3 regions of the Burkholderia thailandensis E264 genome follow, and region 3 is predicted to be linked to each of the others. Evidence: predicted binding sites of a transcription regulator. Region 3 holds the regulator's gene; each other region holds the start of a gene.
What was found. The regulator HrcA, encoded in region 3, represses chaperone genes, less so after heat shock. The targets are predictions, from matches to a motif close to TTAGCACTCNNNNNNNNNGAGTGCTAA.

Region 1 (6,360 bases), 960 kb from region 3:
GAACAGCACAACGGCGACGAGCGACGACACGCGCAGCGCGATCGACGCGCGCTTCGCGATCGCACCGTCGGTCTTCATCTTGACGAATGCGGCGCCGTGCGCGACGAGCATCGTGAGGCTCACGAGCCCGCAGAGCAGCGCGAACGGATTGAGCAGCGCCCAGAAGCTGCCGTGATAGGTGACGCGCAGGTCGGTGTCGAACGCGAACGGCACGCCCTGCAGCAGGTTGCCGAATGCGACGCCGAACACGAGCGCGGGCACGAAGCCGCCGACGAAGAGCGCCCAGTCCCAGCTCGTGCGCCAGCGCGGATCGTCGCGCTTGCTGCGGTAGTCGAAGCCGACGGGCCGGAAGAACAGCGCGAACAGCACGAGCAGCATCGCGAAGTAGAAGCCCGAAAACGACGCCGCATAAACGAGCGGCCACGCGGCGAACATCGCGCCGCCCGCGGTGATGAGCCAGACCTGGTTGCCCTCCCAGGTCGCGCCGACCGTGTTGACGATGATGCGGCGCTCGTCGTCGGTCTTGCCGAGGAACGGCAGGAGCGCGGCCGCGCCCATGTCGAAGCCGTCCGTCAGCGCGAAGCCGATGAGCAGTATCCCGACGAGCAGCCACCAGATCACTTTCAGAGTTGCATAGTCCATGGCGATTCCTTGTGCGAATTCGAGGGTGCCGGGGGCGTCACGCGACGGTGCCGGCGACGGTCTTCTCGAGCGGCCTCCCCGCCTGTTCGTGGTGATAGCGGCCGGTGTGCAGCGACGACGGGCCGAGCCGCGCGTACTTGAACATCAGCGTGATCTCGATGATGAACAGCGCCGTGTAGAACACGATGAAGCCCGCGAGGCTCAGGTACAGATCGGTCGCCGTGAGGCTCGACGCGGACAGGTGCGTCGGCAGGATGCCCGCGATCGTCCACGGCTGGCGGCCCACTTCGGCGACGACCCAGCCGAACTCGGCGGCGAGCCACGGCAGCGGAATCGCCCACACCGCGTAGCGCAGGAACCAGCGGCGGTTGTCCTGCAGCAACTGACGGCGCGCGCACAACCAGAACGCGGCGATGAAGGTCGCGAGGAACAGGAAGCCGAGGAACACCATGATCCGGAACGAGAAGAACACGGGCGCGACAGGCGGGATCGTCTGCTTCGCCGCGGCCTTGATCTGATCCGGCGTCGCGTCGGTCACGTTCTGCGTGAACTGCTTGAGCATCAGGCCGTAGCCGAGATACTGCTTGTGCTGATCGAACGTTGCCTTCGTCTCGGCGCTCGTGTCGCCCGCCTTCAGCTTCTGCAGCGCGCCGTACGCGATCATCCCGCTCTGGATGTGCGCTTCGCTGCGCTTCGCGAGCTCACGCAGGCCGATCACCGGCTCGCTGATCGAGCGCGTCGCGATGAGGCCGAGCGCGTACGGGATCTTGATCGCGTAATCGGTGCGTTCCTCGGCCTGGTTCGGCAGGCCGATCAGCGTGAACGACGCGGGCGCGGGCTGCGTTTCCCATTCGGATTCGATCGCGGCGAGCTTCATCTTCTGCACCTCGCCCGTCGTGTAGCCCGATTCGTCGCCGAGCACGATCACGCAGAGCGTCGACGCGAGGCCGAAGCCCGCGGCGACCGCGAACGAGCGCAGCGCGAAGTCGGTGTCGCGCTTTTTCAGCAGGTACCATGCGGACACGCCGAGCACGAACATCGACGCCGTCACGTAGCCCGCCGACACCGTGTGCACGAACTTCACCTGAGCGACCGGGTTGAAGAGCACGTCGAACAGGTTCGAGAGCTCCATGCGCATCGTCTGGTAGTTGAACTCGGCGCCGACCGGATTGTTCATCCAGCCGTTCGCGACGAGGATCCACAGCGCGGACAGGTTCGAGCCGAGCGCGACGAGGAACGTGACGATCAAGTGCTGCACCTTCGTCAGACGGTTCCAGCCGAAGAAGAACAGGCCGACGAACGTCGATTCCAGGAAGAACGCCATCAGCCCCTCGACGGCGAGCGGCACGCCGAAGATGTCGCCGACGTAGTGCGAGTAGTACGACCAGTTCGTGCCGAACTGGAATTCGAGCGTGATGCCCGTCGTCACGCCCATCGCGAAGTTGATTCCGAAGAGCTTGCCCCAGAACTGGGTCATGTCCTTGTAGACCTGCTTGCCCGTCATCACGTAGACGGCTTCCATGATGACGAGCAGCCAGGACATGCCGAGCGTGAGCGGAACAAACAGGAAATGGTAGAGCGCTGTGATGCCGAACTGCAGACGCGACAGATCGACGACTTCGCTACTTATCATGGCGGTCTCCCTGAGTGGGTGCGGATGGCGTCGTCGACAGCAGCTGCGCGGCGACGACGGCAGGCGGCAACGACATGTGCTCCGCCTGCGGATGGTTGAAGAATGCGTATTTGAGCGCGACGAGCAGCACGAGCTTGAACGCCAGCACGATCGAGATGTCGCGCGCGAGAGTGGGGCCGCGAGCCCAGGCGGCGACCCGATCGCGCCAGCCCGCCGGACGGGCGGGCGGCGTGCCGTCGGGCGACGCCTTCTTGTTGATGAAAGTCAAAGCCATGATGTCCGGGATAACGCGATGGGCGCAAAACTGGGCGCCGGCCTCGTCGCTCGCTCGCATGCGTGCGGCATGTGCTGGCCGGTCCTCCCAATTGTAGGAGGCCTCCCGGAAAAACCCTTAGTGCTGCGCTGCGGCACACCGTCGCGAAGCGATCGCGAAACCTTGCGTTTGCTCAAGACCTGCGTGATTCGCGATACGTCGGATGAAATTTTTCATAACGTTGATCAAGCATGCGAGCGGTGTGCGCGGCCGTGCGGGGCGAAAAAAAGCCCGCTGTCTTGCGACAGCGGGCTGTTTCGCCTCGGCGCGGCCCGGACGGGCCGTCCGTTCGAGCGTTATGCGTACGCGGCGAGCGCCGTGCGCATCTTCTTCATCGCGCTTGCCTCGATTTGGCGGATGCGCTCCGCCGACACGCCGAACTCGGCCGCGAGATCGTGCAGCGTCGAGCCGCCCGAGCCGTCGTCGTCGACGTTCAGCCAGCGCGCTTCGATGATCCGGCGGCTGCGCGCGTCGAGCGAGTCGAGCGCGCGCGCGATGCCGTCCGTCTGCAACATGTCGCGCTGCCGCGCGGCGAGCACCGCGGTCGGCTCGTTGTGCGAATCGGCGAGATACGCGATCGGCGCATACGACTCCTCGCCATCGTCGATCTGGCCTTCGAGCGCGATGTCGCCGCCCGACAGACGGGTTTCCATCTCGGCCACTTCCTCGCGCTTGACGTTCAGTTCCTGCGCGAGGCCGTCGATTTCCTCCGGCGTGAACGCCTGCGTGCCCTTCTTGTGGCTGCGCAGGTTGAAGAACAGCTTGCGCTGCGCCTTCGTCGTCGCCACCTTGACCATGCGCCAGTTGCGCAGGATGTACTCGTGAATCTCGGCCTTGATCCAGTGGATCGCGTACGACACGAGGCGCACGTTCTGAGCGGGATCGAAACGCTTGACCGCCTTCATCAGGCCGATATTGCCTTCCTGGATCAGGTCGCCGTGCGGCAGGCCGTAGCCGAGATAGTTGCGTGCGATCGACACCACGAGCCGCAGGTGCGACAGCACGAGCCGGCGTGCGGCGTCGAGACTGTTTTGCTCGCGGTATTCGGTCGCGTATTGACGCTCTTCCTCCGCCGTCAGCAGCGGAATCCGGTTGACGGCCTGGATATAGGCGTCGATGTTGCCCAACTGGCCCGGCAGCATCGAGTGGGATGCGAGCGCCAGCGAGCCTGCCGATGCGGCCTTAGCGGACGCCGGGCGCAGCGTGTTCGGAAGGGTCAATGCGTTGCTCACGTAGAAAACTCCTTTGGAACCAGGGACGAGCCCCTTTGCCGGGGCGATTCCTCGATGAATCTTAGCACTCCGTCTACTGGAGTGCTAATCCTTAGAAGGAACAGGGGCACGGGAGTTCCCATCTTGCTATCGATTTTTGGCATTCGATAGCCATCAGTGCGCCCCATTTTCGGCTGCGGCTCCGTAAGTGCTTGTTTTACGGACATTTCGGGTAAAGGATACTGATTCTTGTCAATTCGGAAGAAAACCATTTCGTCGAACGATGCCGATCGGAAAAGTCCTTTACCATAAGATGCTGTTCGCTCGAGCTCGGCGTGTCGATTGCGCCGAGGCTCTATTCAACCAGAGAAGTTGGAGTACGAGATGAACGATAAGAACGGCGGTCGGGTGGGGCGGGCCATTGCGAAGACCGCGCTGGCCCTGGCGCTAGTCGGCGCTTCCGGCAGTGCGTTTGCGGATCGTTGGGGCCTGCAGCTCGGCGGCGGCGTGGCCGATCACGACATGAAGAAGGGCGACATCGCCGTTGCCTGGGACCCGGGCTGGACCTGGTGGGAAATCGGCGGCTGGCATTTTGCGTTCGTCGCCGAAGGACACCTGTCGTACTGGCGCTATACGGGCGACCGCGCGATCAACGACAGCATCTGGGAAGTCGGCGCGACGCCGATCATCCGGTTCATCAAGAGCGCGGGCTACGTGCGGCCGTTCATCGAGGTGGGCGCCGGCGTGCGCTTCCTGTCGCATCCGACGATATCGGAGAATTACTCGATGTCGACGTCGTTCCAGTTCGCCGACATGGTCGGCGTCGGCGCGCAATTCGGCAATCGTCAGCAGTATCAAGCGGGTTTGCGTTTCCAGCATGTATCGAACGCGGGTATCAAAGACCCGAATCCTGGTATAAATTTCAGCCAGCTCTACGTGCAATACAACTTCTGATCGGCGCGCCGGACGCGCGCATGCAGTCGAGGAGCATGGCAATGGTGGCGAAGGGGATCGATGCGATTCGCGCGCTCGAGCGCGACCGGTTTCGGGCGATGGTCGACGGCGACGGCGAGGCGCTCGACGCGTTGCTGTCCGACAAGGTCTGCTACGTGCACACCAACGGCAAGCGCGAGACCAAGCAGCAGTTCATCGATGCGATCGCCGCGGGACGCCGCCGCTACCGGCAGATCGAGATCCAGTCGCAGGATGTGCTGCCTGTCGGGGACGCCACCTATGTCGTCGCGGGGCGCGCGCTGATCGAGATGGAGACGAACAACGGCGGCCTCGTGTTCCAGATCGCGTACACGGCGGTTCAGACGCACGAGAGCGGCCGCTGGCGCCTCCTCGCATGGCAGGCGACGCGCTGCGCGACCGAAAGTTAGGGCCGCCGCCGCCGCGAACGGGACCGTCAGCACGAAGCACGCCTTCGCCCGCTGGGGCCGTATGCCGCCGCCCGCCGTTTCGGCCATTTTTCCGACCGTCTTGCCGGCCCCTCGTCGGGGCCCTTTGCCGCCGCGCGGCTTCGTGAGCCGCCCGGTTTCTCGCCGGCGCGCCGCGGATCGCGCGTCGCACCGGCCGTTGCGCGGCGGCGTGCGCCGCGCGTGTGTCTTGCGTCTGTCGTCGAATTCGCCGCGTCAGGCCGCGGCGCGCCGCTTGTCGCGGCTCCAGGCCGAGCGGTTGATCGCGCTCGCGACCGCGTCCGTCGCGGCCGCGGCCGGATCGCGATGCACGCCCGCGCCGTGGCGCAGCGCGGCGTCGCCGACTTTCGCGCCGACGAACACGACGGTGTCGCCGTTCGCGGTGCGCTCGACCTCGCACGACGTGACGTCGATCGCGACGCCCGCCGCCGCGGCGAATGCGGCCGCGGCCTGCCGCGCCGCGCTCGGCGCGTCTTCGGCGTGCGCGAGCGCGACTTCGCGGTCATGCCAGCTCGCCGACGCGCCCGCGCGCGCGGCCGGGCCCATCGTCTGCAGATATTCGCGCGTGAAGAGCGCGCAAATGGCGTCTGCCGTCACTTCCTCGCCGGACGCGTCGGCGAGCGCCTGCACCGCGTGGCTGAATTCGATCTGCACGCGACGCGGCGGCGAGAAGCCCATCCCGCGCTCGAGCAGGTACGTCGCGCCGCCCTTGCCGGACTGGCTGTTCACGCGGATCACGGCGTCGTAGCTGCGGCCGAGGTCGGCGGGGTCGATCGGCAGGTACGGCACCTCCCAGATCGCGTCGGGCCGCTGCTGCGCGAGGCCCTTGCGGATCGCGTCCTGATGCGAGCCGGAGAACGCGGTGAACACGAGATCGCCCGCGTACGGATGGCGCGGATGCACGGGAATCCGGTTGCAGCGTTCGACGACGCGGCGCACCGCGTCGATGTCGGAGAAATCGAGGCCCGGATCGATCCCTTGCGTGTACAGGTTCAGCGCGAGCGTGACGAGATCGACGTTGCCCGTGCGCTCGCCGTTGCCGAACAGGCATCCTTCGATGCGGTCCGCGCCCGCGAGCAGCGCCAGCTCGGCCGCCGCGACCGCGGTGCCGCGATCGTTGTGCGGGTGCACCGACAGCACGAT
Region 2 (6,360 bases), 190 kb from region 3:
CGCCGCTCGAACGCCTGTTGCGCGGCGCGCAGCGCCGCCTCGGCCGCGGGCACTGCGCCGCCTCGCGGATTGGGCAAGGCGTCGAGAACCGGAACCGTTGCGATTTCTGAGGTAATGGGCACGAGCGTCAGCACCAGAAACGAAGCCGCGCCGCGAGCGGCGCCTCAACCCGTCGATGCCGCCGCGCCGGCGCCGCCGGTTCGCTCAATGCCGAACCGCCGACGCGAGACGGTCAGATCTGGACCATCTCGAAATCTTCCTTGCGCGCGCCGCACTCCGGGCATGTCCAATTGATGGGAACGTCTTCCCAGCGTGTGCCTGGGGCGATGCCCTCCTCCGGCAACCCAGCTTCTTCGTCGTAAATCCAGCCGCAGATCAGGCACATCCAGCTTTTATATTCCATCTTAAGCCGCGTAAAGGAAAGTCCGTTGATTTGAGAGCCATGATGGTACCGTGTCGGCGGCGGACTGCCTAGCAATCGGCCTCTAGTCGCGTTTGCTCGCTGCAACGCGATAAAAAAACGCTTCGGGCAGGCCGAATCCGCCGCATAATTGACTGCGCGGGCGCACCGAGCTGGTGCACCCCGCCAACCGGCTTCATCGTTTCCTCATTCCCCATTTTCATGTCCAGCAACACCCCTCCGATCGTCCTCACTTTCGGCCTGTCCGATCCAACGGGCGGCTCCGGCCTGCAGGCCGACCTGATGACTCTGGCGAGCATGGGCTGCCACGGCGTATCCGTGCTGACTGGCTACACGGTGCGCGACTCCGCCGCGTGCGACGAGGTCACCGGCCTAGACCCCGACACCGTCGCCGCTCAGGCGCGCATGCTGCTCGAGGACATGCCCGTCGCGGCGTTCAAGATCGGCGCGGCGACACGGGCGGAAGTCGTGAGCGCGATCGCCGAAGTGGTCGCCGACTACGACGGCGTGCCGCTCGTCCTCGCACCGGACTTCACGCTCGACGACGAGCACGTGCTCGCCGCCGACGACTTGCGCGAATCGATCGCCGACCTGCTCGCGCCGCAAACGACGCTTCTCGTCGCCGACCACGCGACGCTCATCGCACTCGCGCAACCCGACGGCGACGCCGAGGCGCCGAACCTCGACGCCGCGCTGTCGCATCTGCTCGGCCAGGGCTGCGAGTACATTCTGGCGACCGAGACCGGTTCCCACCGGCTCGTCAATACCCTGTACGGCGAGGAAGGCCAGATCAGGCAGGACTTGTGGGAACGCACGCCGCACCGGTTGATGGGCATCACCGACACCCTCGGCGCGGCGATCGCCGCGCTGCTCGCGAATGGCCAGGAACCGCCGGAGGCGGTGCGCGAAGCGCAGGAATATCTGTACCAGGCGGCGCGCGACGCGTTTCGTCCCGGGATGGGCGCTTACCTGCCGGATCGCTTCTTCTGGGCCCGCAGCAACGAAGACGAGTCGCCCGCGCCGGCCGGGATCGCCAAGCGGACGAACTGACGCGACGATGCGCAGGCCGGGCTCCGGCTCGGCCTGCGCCGGGGCGCGCGGCAATTCGGCGGATGAACGGCGGTTCGGCGGGTTGCGGGTTGCGGCTTCCCGCATCTCGCTACGCGCCGGCGCACACTGGCTTCCGGCATCCGACTCTCGACCGCGAGCCATCGGCCCGAGCCATGCCTGTCGCGCCGCCGACATTCGGCCACGCCGCCCCAAACGAAAACACCCGCAGCGCTGCGGGTGTTTTCGTTTGGGAGAACGCGCGTCGCCGCGCGTCCTTCGATGCAATCGGCGTCTAGCCGATTACATGTCCATGCCCATGCCGCCCATGCCGCCCGGCATGCCGCCCGGCATCGGAGCGTCTTCCTTCGGCAGTTCGGCGACGGCTGCGTCCGTCGTCAGCAGCAGGCCTGCGACCGAAGCCGCGTTCTGCAGCGCGGTGCGCGTGACCTTCGTCGGATCGACGACGCCGGCCTCAACCATGTCGACGTACTCGCCCGTCGCCGCGTTGTAGCCGTAGTTGCCCTTGCCTGCAGCAACTGCCGCCACCACGACGCTCGCTTCTTCGCCGCCGTTCGTGACGATCTGGCGCAGCGGCTCTTCCATTGCGCGCAGCACGATCTTGATGCCGGCGTTCTGGTCGGCGTTCACGCCGGTCAGTGCAGCGATTGCGGTGCGTGCGCGGATCAGCGCGACACCGCCGCCCGGGACGATGCCTTCTTCAACGGCCGCGCGGGTTGCGTGCAGCGCGTCTTCGACACGTGCCTTCTTTTCCTTCATTTCGACTTCGGTCGCCGCGCCGACCTTGATCACTGCAACACCGCCGGCCAGCTTGGCCACGCGCTCTTGCAGCTTTTCACGGTCGTAGTCCGACGTCGCTTCTTCGATCTGCGTGCGGATTTGCTTGACGCGCGCTTCGATGTTCACGGCTTCGCCAGCGCCGTCGATGATCGTCGTGTTTTCCTTGCCCACTTCGATGCGCTTCGCCTGGCCCAGTTCTGCCAGCGTTGCCTTCTCGAGCGTGAGGCCGGTTTCTTCCGCAATGACTTGGCCGCCCGTCAGGATCGCGATGTCTTCCAGCATCGCCTTGCGACGGTCGCCGAAGCCCGGCGCCTTGACCGCAACGGTCTTCAGGATGCCGCGGATGTTGTTGACGACCAGCGTCGCGAGCGCTTCGCCTTCGACGTCTTCAGCGATGATGAGCAGCGGACGGCCAGCCTTCGCGACTTGCTCGAGCACCGGCAGCAGATCGCGGATGTTCGACACCTTCTTGTCGTGCAGCAGCACGAACGGGTTCTCGAGGACGGCGACTTGCTTGTCCGGGTTGTTGATGAAGTACGGCGACAGGTAGCCGCGGTCGAATTGCATGCCTTCGACGACGTCGAGCTCGTCGGCGAGCGACTTGCCGTCTTCGACGGTGATCACGCCTTCCTTGCCGACCTTGTCCATCGCTTCAGCGATGCGATCGCCGATCGACGAATCGCTGTTCGCCGAGATCGAGCCGACCTGTGCGATTTCCTTGTTCGTCGTGCACGGCTTGCTGATCTTCTTCAGCTCTTCGACAGCCGCTGCGACTGCCTTGTCGATGCCGCGCTTCAGGTCCATCGGGTTCATGCCCGATGCGACGTACTTCATGCCTTCGCGGACGATCGATTGCGCGAGGACGGTTGCCGTCGTCGTGCCGTCGCCTGCGTTGTCGCTGGTCTTGGAAGCGACTTCCTTGACCATTTGCGCACCCATGTTCTGGAGCTTGTCCTTCAGCTCGATTTCCTTCGCGACCGACACACCGTCCTTGGTGACCGTCGGGCCGCCGAAGCTGCGCTCGAGCACCACGTTGCGGCCCTTCGGACCCAGCGTGACCTTCACAGCGTTGGCGAGAATGTTCACGCCTTCGACCATCTTCGCGCGTGCGGAATCGCCGAATACGACGTCTTTAGCTGCCATCTTCTAACTCCTTGAAATCTCTGAGATTGTGATCCGTTGGTGAACGCTTACTGAGCGTTGACCACGGCCATGATGTCTTCTTCGCGCATTACGAGCAGTTCCTGGCCGTCGACCTTGACGGTTTGGCCAGCATACTTGCCGAACAGAACACGATCGCCGACCTTCACGTCGAGTGCGATCGGAGCGCCCTTGTCATCGCGCTTGCCCGGGCCGATGGCCAGGACTTCGCCTTGATCCGGCTTTTCCGCAGCTGCATCGGGAATGACGATGCCCGACGCAGTCTTGGTTTCCTGATCCAGGCGCTTGACGATCACGCGATCGTGCAACGGACGAAGGTTCATATTCACTCCTCTCTTGATTGAGACTGAAGAACGCTGAGGGAAACTACCGAGCGGCTCGCCGCCCGGCAGGAATTGTTAGCACTCTCGTGCAGCGAGTGCTAATTATATGGACGGGTTTTGACAAATTCAAGAAGTGCCGACACGCGCGATTCGTGTCGAGATTCAGCCAACTTGGAACATCATCCACTTAAGTTTGAATTCGGCAACGCGCCGCACGCCCCAATGAGTAAATTTTTTACCTAAAAAAACAATAGGTTACGATGACGCCCCGGCTCCAGTGCAACCTTCATCGACCGTGATCCCGCGACGCACTAGCGCCAGTTCAGCCTTGCGCGCACGCTTCCATGCCCAATCTGGGGAATCCCCTTATGTCTCAAGCTAGTTTCCGGCGAAGGGGTCAAATCACTTTGAATTTTCTGCCTCGCCAACGAGGCAATTGCAAGCCGCAGCGCTGCACTGATCGAAGCTGGAGGCGTGACTGAAGCAACAGGCTCTGTGAAGCCGTTACCAACGAGTCAACCGCCCCTCTTCGAACATTCACACCCCCAGTCTGGAGCCGCTCCCCAACCCTCGTAGTTGTACGGGCCGCTTGCGGCCGACCGCCACCTGACGCGCCGCCTCTCTTCCACCCGTAGCGGCCAGTCGAGCAACCAGAGCTTCAATGGCAGAAATCGCCGCGATACCAGTCCCTTGGCGCAGAAGATGCCGCACTCGCTTGTTCTCGAGATGATGCTGGGTGACGCTAGAGCTCTTTCGGGTGAGGCTCAGAAACACCAGTGCGAGGATGCTACGCCATCTCGAGGGCTTGGCTGGCCCTGAGGCGCCCTGCCTCGGTCAGCCGAAATTCATTCTCGTTGCCTTGAGGCCCACGTTGCTCGAGCAAGCCGGAGCGCGCCATCAGATTGAGCGCCCGGTGCAACAGGTCCGACATGATGTCAATGTTTATCAAGTCGCGCTCCGTGTTCAGGTTCCGCTCAAGCCCCTGGTCGCCCATGATGAACCTGTACCGGTCCCGGGGATTGCGCTCCCACTCGGTTCGCTCGCGGACGACCCGGAAATGGAGGTTGACCACATAATCCCGCACAACCTGCGCCACGAAATCTGCCGGTGAGGCGTTCGAGAAGTCAGCAAAGAGCTGCACGAGTTCGGTCAAGGGCAGCCGGTCCCCGTCTACGGTCATCCGGAACCCCTGACGGTCTTGCCAGACCGTCGCATCGAGGGCGCAGTAGACGAGAGCCTCACAGGCGAGCGCGCCGACTGCCTGTAGCGCTGCATAGACGGCGTTGATTCCTTTTGAAGAAGCCAGCCGAATGGACCAGCCGGCGGACAACAGCGCTGCCATTCGAGTCTTCATGTCGAGCGCAGGAACACGCATCCCACTCCGATAGAGCGACTCCTCCCCCCTGAGCAGGCTGCTGCGCAATCTCGAAGCCACATCGGCCAGTACAACATCGGTCGGCAACCCGGCAGAAGAGTATGCGCCCACTGCGGCCGAAACGGCAGTCACCTCTCGCGCGCTGTTCCCGAGCACGGAATTGTGGACCACAAATTCGGTGGCACGAAAGAGCGTTTCCAGCGCGAGCTTGAGGTACTGGCGATATTGGAGGGATGTCCAGTACCCAGCAATGTCCTCCAGCGTCTCGTCCGCAAGCTCCCGTCCATTCGGCGCGAGTCTGCTACCCATCGTGTGGCGGATTGCGTCTACAGGGACAAAGCCTTCGGACGCCTCGAAGTTGCTCTCCGCAGTCTCGATGGCTCGCAGCGCGAGCGTGAGCCCCTTGTGCCTATGACGCCAACGCGGCACGGACGGCGACGCGTCAGGCGGAGGGAAGTAATGCGCAAGGAACGCCTCACGTTCGTCCACCGCGGCCTCCCTGACGTTCAACACAGGGTTCCACAAGGCTTTGACCTCGGCCTGCGTGATAGTCGTTGCGGTGGGGTCCGCCAACCAGTCAGCGAGGGGATGCTGGGACTTATCGAGCATCGCCTGGAATGCGGCGGCGAGTTCCATGCCCCCCTGCGTCAACTGCCACATCCCAGCAATACCGGTGACCGCCAGAAACCGTAGTCCATTCACTGCACTCGGCCGGTACTCCGGCGCACTTAGGAACCGCGCACTGTTGGAGAAGTCAATATCCACCTTGCCCGCCTTGACGGCCTTGTCCTGCTCTTCTCCCATCAAGACGTCAAAGCGCAGCTCAACCTTCCGGGCAGGGTCCGTTGGCCAAAGCCGTCGACTCCCAGGCATCCCGTCCACACCGTTGAGGGTGTTGGACCACGTCAACAGGAGCTCCATTTTCTCCATGCCGCGCGTCGAAATCTCGAGCGCCTCCTCCTGGGTCGCACCACGTGCAACAGCGGCCTCGTCTATTTTCAGGACCATCCAGCTCAACGCCGAGTAGACACGAATGTACTGTGCGACATTGTTGATGCCGGGGAACACCGAACGATAGAGCGCCATGTTGACGCTCTGTGTGCCGAGAGGGTCTGGTGCGAGCGACGTCGGAGCCGGAGCGGTAAATGAAGGTGCAGTAATCACGAACGTTTCTCCGGCAGAACAACACCAAACTCAATATTCGACGGAAGCGCAGCACGAAGCGCAGACAC
Region 3 (6,360 bases):
CACTTCGCGCAGCTGCGCGAGCGTCGCGCTCGTGCCGTTGATGAATGCGCGCGAGCGGCCGTTCGCGTCGACGACGCGCCGCAGCATCACCGTGTCGTCGGCATCGAACGCGTGCTCGTCGAGCCAGCGCGCGACGCGGTCGTGCGGCGTGAATTCGGCGCTGATGTCGGCCCGGCCGCTGCCGGTGCGCACGACGCTCGCGTCGGCGCGCTCGCCGAGCGCGAGCGCGAGCGCGTCGATCAGGATCGATTTGCCGGCGCCGGTTTCGCCTGAGAAAACGGTGAAGCCGCTGTCGAATTCCAGGTCGAGTGCGGCGACGATGACGAAATCGCGAATCGAGAGGTGGCGGAGCATGGGTGTCGGTCGGAAGGGGGGCGTCGGGATTTATTCGTCGTCTTCTTCGTTCGACGGGTGTTCGTTCCAGTGCAGTTTCTTGCGCAGCGTCGCGTAATAGCTGTAGCCGACCGGGTGCAGGAACGGCACCGTGTGCTTCGAGCGGCGCACTTCGATCGTGTCGTTCAACTCGAGCGCGGTGAACGACTGCATGTCGAAGTTCACGTTCACGTCGCGCCCGCCGATGATCTGGATCGCGATCTTCGAATCGTCCGGCAGCACGATCGGCCGGTTCGACAGCGCGTGCGGCGCGATCGGCACGAGCACGATGCCCTGCAGCTGCGGATGCAGGATCGGCCCCTGCGACGACAGCGCGTATGCGGTCGAGCCCGTCGGCGTCGCGACGATGAGGCCGTCCGAGCGCTGGTTGTACATGAATCGGCCGTCGACCGACACGCGCAGCTCGGCCATCCCGGAGAAGCCGCTGCGGTTCACGACGACGTCGTTGAACGCGAGCGCGTGGTAGATCGGCTCGTTGTTGCGCACGATCCGCGCCTCGAGCAGCGTGCGCTCCTCGCGCTCGTAGCTGCCCGCGAGCATCATCGGCACGACTTCCTGCATGTCGGACGCCGGGATGTCGGTGATGAAGCCGAGCCGGCCGTGGTTGATGCCGATGAGCGGCGTCTTGTACGGCGCGAGCTGGCGGCCGATGCCGAGCATCGTGCCGTCGCCGCCCAGCACGACCGCGACGTCGGCGCGCGCGCCGATCTCGGCGGGCGTGAGCGCCGGGTAGCCGGTGCTGCCGAGCGCCTGCGCGGTGTCCGCCTCGAACACGACTTCGAAGCCGCGCTTCGCGATGCACGCGGCGAGCGACGCGAGCGGCTCGGCGATGCCGGGCGTGTTGCTGCGCCCGACGAGCGCGACGGTATGGAATTGGTGGCCGATTTTCATGCCGGCATTACACCATAGCTCGATGACGAAAAGAACCGCCCGCCGGCGGCCGGCCGGCAAAACGGGCGCGGGACGGGCGGCGCGCAAGCGGCGCTCGCGGGCGCCGCCCGGTTGCGCTAAAATTTTCCATCATGTTAGATCCACGCGCACGAACCCTCCTCAAGACGTTGATCGAGCGGTATATCGCCGACGGTCAGCCGGTCGGATCGCGCACGTTGTCTCGTTATTCCGGGCTCGAGCTGAGCCCGGCGACGATCCGCAACGTGATGTCCGACCTGGAGGAGCTCGGCCTCGTGTCGAGCCCGCATACGTCGGCGGGGCGCGTGCCGACGCCGCGCGGCTACCGGCTGTTCGTCGACACGATGCTCACGGTCGAGTCGCCGATCGATTCCGACGCGGTCACGCGGCTCGTGCAGACCACGCTGCAGGCGGGCGAGCCGCAGCAGAAGGTCGTCGCGGCCGCGGCGAGCGTGCTGTCGAACCTGTCGCAGTTCGCGGGTGTCGTGCTGACGCCGCGCCGCAGCCACGTGTTCAAGCAGATCGAGTTCCTGCGCCTGTCGGACAAGCGGATTCTCCTCATCATCGTGACGCCCGAAGGCGACGTGCAGAACCGCATGATCGCGACGCAGCGCGACTACTCGCCCGCGCAGCTCACCGAGGCGTCGAACTACATCAACGCGCACTTCGCCGGCCTGTCGTTCGACGAGGTGCGCCGCCGGCTGCGCGGGGAAATCGACGAGTTGCGCGGCGACATGACGGCGCTGATGCACGCGGCCGTCACGGCGAGCACCGAGGAGCCCGCCGACGAGGAGACCGTGCTGATCTCCGGCGAGCGCAACCTGCTCGAAGTGGCGGACCTGTCGTCCGACATGGCGCGCCTGCGCAAGCTGTTCGACGTGTTCGACCAGAAGACGAGCCTGCTGCAACTGCTCGACGTGTCGAGTCACGCGCAGGGCGTGCAGATCTTCATCGGCGGCGAGTCGACGCTCGTGCCGATCGACGAGATGAGCGTCGTGACCGCGCCGTACGAGGTCAACGGCAAGATCGTCGGCACGCTCGGCGTGATCGGCCCGACGCGGATGGCGTACAACCGCGTGATTCCGATCGTCGACATTACCGCGCGCCTCCTGTCGCTGACGCTCAGCCAGCAGTAACCGGTTCCATCCGCCGTTCATCGCCATTTCGTCATACTTTTCAGCACGCTTGTTGCGGCGTCCGACGCCGCTCCTGCCGCTCGTTTCCCGCTCGAATCCGTCATCGTCATCGTGCCGGCCCGCCGGGCGCCGCGCAATTGGCCGGACGGCCGAGTGGTGGCGCCCGGCCGCCCCGCTATAATGAGTGTCGTTCGATTCGGTGCCCCGGCACGCTCTTTCCATGCGCTTTGACCTCGAACCGCCGTCGCACGCGTCGGCCGCCCACCGCGTCGCCGTGCTGCTCGTCAATCTGGGCACGCCCGACGAGCCGACGCCGCGCGCGGTGCGCCGCTATCTTGCGCAGTTCCTGTCCGATCCGCGCGTCGTCGAGATCCCGCAACTCGTCTGGCAGGTGATCCTGCGCACGCTGATCCTGCCGCTGCGCGGCCGCGCGTCCGCGAAGAAGTACGCGGCCGTCTGGCTGCCCGAGGGCTCGCCGCTGCGCGTCTATACGGAGCGCCAGGTCGAGAGCTTGAAGCCGCTGTTCGCGGCGAACGGCTACCGCGTGATCGTCGACTATGCGATGCGCTACGGCACGCCGAGCATCGCCGACGTGCTCGCGCAACTGAAGCGCGCGGGCGCCGAGCGCGTGCTGCTGCTGCCGATGTATCCGCAATATTCGGCCTCGACGACGGCCACCGCGTTCGACGCGGCGTTCGCCGCGCTCGGCCGGATGCGCAACCAGCCGGAGGTGCGCACCGTGCGCCACTACGCGGATCACCCGGCCTATATCCATGCGCTCGCCGAGCAGGTTCGCCAGTATTGGGCGGCGCACGGCAGGCCGGCATTCGATTCGGGCGACAAGCTCGTGCTGAGCTTTCACGGCGTGCCCAAGCGAACGCTCGATCTCGGCGATCCGTACCACGACCAATGCCAGCAGACGGCCGCGCTCCTGATGTCCGCGCTCGGCCTGACGACGTTCGAGTGCCGGGTCACGTTCCAGTCGCGCTTCGGCAAGGCGGAGTGGCTTCAGCCTTATACTGCGCCGACCCTCAAGGAGCTCGGCGCGGCGGGTGTGCGGCGCGCGGACGTGTTCTGCCCGGGCTTCACCGCCGACTGCCTGGAGACGATCGAGGAGATCGGAATGGAAGTGCGCGACGAGTTCCTGCATGGCGGCGGCAAGGAGTTCCACCGGATTCCTTGCCTGAACGCGTCGCACGCGTGGATCGCGGCGCTCGGCGAGATCGCCGCCGAAAACCTGCAAGGCTGGCCGGTGCGCGTCGCGACGGCGCCGGAAGCCGTGACCTGATTGCCATGAATTTCAAGATCTCGACCGAACCCGGCGCGCGGCTGCGCATCGACAAGTGGCTCTGGGCCGCGCGCTTTTTCAAGACTCGCTCGCTCGCGGCCGAAGCCGTCGAGAAAGGGCGGGTGAAGATCGGCGGCGCGGCCGTCAAGCCGGCGAAGGACGTGCGCGTCGGCGACCGGGTCGACGTGACGATCGAGCACGTCGTCTGGGAAATCGACGTGCTCGGCGTGTGCGACGTGCGCGGGCCGGCGAGCGTTGCGCAGACGCTCTACGCGGAGACGGAAGCGGGGCGGGCGAAGCGTCTTGCGGAACTCGAGCGGCGCCGGCATTTCCGGGAGCCTTCGGCAGAGCTGCACGGACGGCCGACGAAGCGGGACCGCCGGATTATCGACAGGTTTTCGGATGGGAGCTGAACAGCTGATCGAACGTCGCGCGGGCGCTGCCGTATTCCGTCGTGCGATCGGTGACGGCGCCCGATAGGCAAATGGTCGTCGTGCCGGCGATGAGTACCAGCGCGACTGCCGAAATGGCGAAGGTCAGTTTCACGGTACTCCCCCTCGAGAAGACGGGTGAAAGGGCCTCGGGTCCGGTGTCGGGCGCTGTCGGGACAGGGGGTACGCGGCACCCGACGCGCTTGTCGCAAGTGTAGTTCAGCCCACTGTTGCGATCCAGCGAACGGTCGGTAAGGGTTGTTACAGGCCGTTTCGGCCGGAATCCCGGCCGTCGCCCGCCGAGCGGCGGCGCGGCATCGCCGGCAGGGCGCGACGGCGGTGGAATTCCCTCTTGAAATCGCCGCCTGGGGCCCCATTTGCACCGATATTGTGCGGCGCCGGCCGCTCGCGTGAACAGGCGCGGAACCGGCTGCCGTTTTGGCTTTAACCTCTAAATCGACTTTCTAGCGATATGGAAAACACGCAAGAGAACCCGACTGACCAAACGACTGAAGAAACCGGTCGCGAGGCGCAGGCCGCGGAAAACGCGGCGCCGGCTGCCGAAGCCGCGCTCGCCGAGGCTCAAGCCAAGATCGCCGAGTTGCAGGAGAGCTTCCTGCGCGCGAAGGCGGAAACCGAGAACGTGCGCCGCCGCGCGCAGGACGACGTCGCGAAGGCGCACAAGTTCGCGATCGAGAGTTTCGCCGAGAACCTGCTGCCCGTGCTCGACAGCCTCGAGGCGGCGGTGGGCGACACGTCGGGCGATCTCGCGAAGGTCCGCGAAGGCGTCGAGCTCACGCTGCGCCAGCTGACGAGCGCGCTCGAGAAGGGCCGCGTCGCGGCGCTCAACCCGGTCGGCGAGAAATTCGATCCGCATCTGCACCAGGCGATCTCGATGGTGCCCGCCGACCAGGAGCCGAACACGGTCGTCGCCGTGCTGCAGAAGGGCTACACGATCGCCGACCGCGTGCTGCGCCCGGCGCTCGTGACGGTCGCGCAGCCGAAGTAAGGGGCGGCGATGGCGGGCACGGGCGTCGACGTGACCGCGTTCGCGGCGTTCGACATGCAGGAGCTGGACGCCGCGAACTTCGACGCCGGGCTCGCGAGCGCGGGCGACGCGCTCGCCGTCGTGTTCTTCTGGGGAGCTGACTGCTTCAACTGCGAAATCGCGAAGAAGGCGATGCTCGCGAACCCGGACGCGATTCGCGCGCTCGGCCTCAAGTGGTTCCACGGCAACGTCTACGCGCACCGCGAGCTCGCGCGGCGCTTCGTGCTGCACGGCGTGCCGACCTGGTTCTTCTTTTGGCGCGGCAAGCGGCTCGGCCGGGCGACCGGCTGGCACGGGCTCGCGCAGTTCGAGGCGGCTGTCGCCGCGGCGCGCGCGAAGGCGCAGGCCGTGGCTGGGAATGCGGGCGCGGGTGAGGGCAAAGCAGGTCGCCCGGCCGATTGAAAAAATTTAATGGCCGCATCGACTTCGGGATCTTGAAAACGATGCGGCCGCACTCATTTCGAGTGCAGAGTCGAATCTGGCGCGGCCAGGCGGGCAGCCACCCGCCGATGCCGCAGCGAACAAGGATTTCTGGAGATTAGGAAAAATGGGAAAGATCATCGGTATTGACCTCGGCACCACGAACTCGTGCGTCGCGATCATGGAAGGCAACCAGGTCAAGGTCATCGAGAACTCGGAAGGCGCGCGCACCACGCCGTCGATCATCGCGTACATGGACGACAATGAAGTGCTCGTCGGCGCGCCGGCCAAGCGTCAATCGGTGACGAACCCGAAGAACACGCTCTTCGCGGTCAAGCGCCTGATCGGTCGCCGCTTCGAAGAGAAGGAAGTGCAGAAGGATATCGGCCTGATGCCGTATTCGATCATCAAGGCGGACAACGGCGACGCATGGGTCGAAGCGCACGGCGAGAAGCTCGCGCCGCCGCAGGTGTCGGCCGAAGTGCTGCGCAAGATGAAGAAAACCGCTGAGGATTACCTCGGCGAGCCGGTCACGGAAGCCGTGATCACGGTGCCGGCGTACTTCAACGACAGCCAGCGCCAGGCGACGAAGGACGCGGGCCGCATCGCGGGCCTCGAAGTCAAGCGGATCATCAACGAGCCGACCGCGGCCGCGCTCGCGTTCGGCCTCGACAAGGCCGAGAAGGGCGACCGCAAGATCGCCGTGTACGATCTGGGCGGCGGCACGTTCGACGT

Region 1: a site for HrcA is predicted at 3,882-3,908, ahead of rpoH (RNA polymerase sigma factor RpoH). Genes of this name have one in related genera too.
Region 2: a site for HrcA is predicted at 3,829-3,855, ahead of groES (co-chaperone GroES). Genes of this name have one in related genera too.

What each region holds. Positions count from the first base shown of each region.
Region 1 is NC_007651.1:504,675-511,034, forward strand. It holds gene cydB (cytochrome d ubiquinol oxidase subunit II) at 1-642, opposite strand, end outside; gene BTH_RS14500 (cytochrome ubiquinol oxidase subunit I) at 680-2,275, opposite strand; gene cydP (cytochrome oxidase putative small subunit CydP) at 2,265-2,549, opposite strand; gene rpoH (RNA polymerase sigma factor RpoH) at 2,885-3,820, opposite strand; gene BTH_RS14515 (acyloxyacyl hydrolase) at 4,184-4,753, shown strand; gene BTH_RS14520 (nuclear transport factor 2 family protein) at 4,795-5,181, shown strand; gene leuA (2-isopropylmalate synthase) at 5,434-6,360, opposite strand, start outside.
Region 2 is NC_007651.1:1,650,748-1,657,107, reverse strand. It holds gene BTH_RS19655 (hypothetical protein) at 1-53, opposite strand, end outside; gene BTH_RS19650 (rubredoxin) at 233-403, opposite strand; gene thiD (hydroxymethylpyrimidine/phosphomethylpyrimidine kinase family protein) at 623-1,471, shown strand; gene groL (chaperonin GroEL) at 1,772-3,412, opposite strand; gene groES (co-chaperone GroES) at 3,460-3,753, opposite strand; gene BTH_RS19630 (hypothetical protein) at 4,541-6,214, opposite strand; gene BTH_RS19625 (hypothetical protein) at 6,289-6,360, opposite strand, start outside.
Region 3 is NC_007651.1:1,460,894-1,467,253, forward strand. It holds gene recN (DNA repair protein RecN) at 1-354, opposite strand, end outside; gene BTH_RS18830 (NAD kinase) at 385-1,284, opposite strand; gene hrcA (heat-inducible transcriptional repressor HrcA) at 1,416-2,438, shown strand; gene hemH (ferrochelatase) at 2,659-3,726, shown strand; gene BTH_RS18845 (RNA-binding S4 domain-containing protein) at 3,732-4,139, shown strand; gene BTH_RS34555 (hypothetical protein) at 4,111-4,272, opposite strand; gene grpE (nucleotide exchange factor GrpE) at 4,630-5,166, shown strand; gene BTH_RS18855 (thioredoxin family protein) at 5,176-5,607, shown strand; gene dnaK (molecular chaperone DnaK) at 5,753-6,360, shown strand, end outside.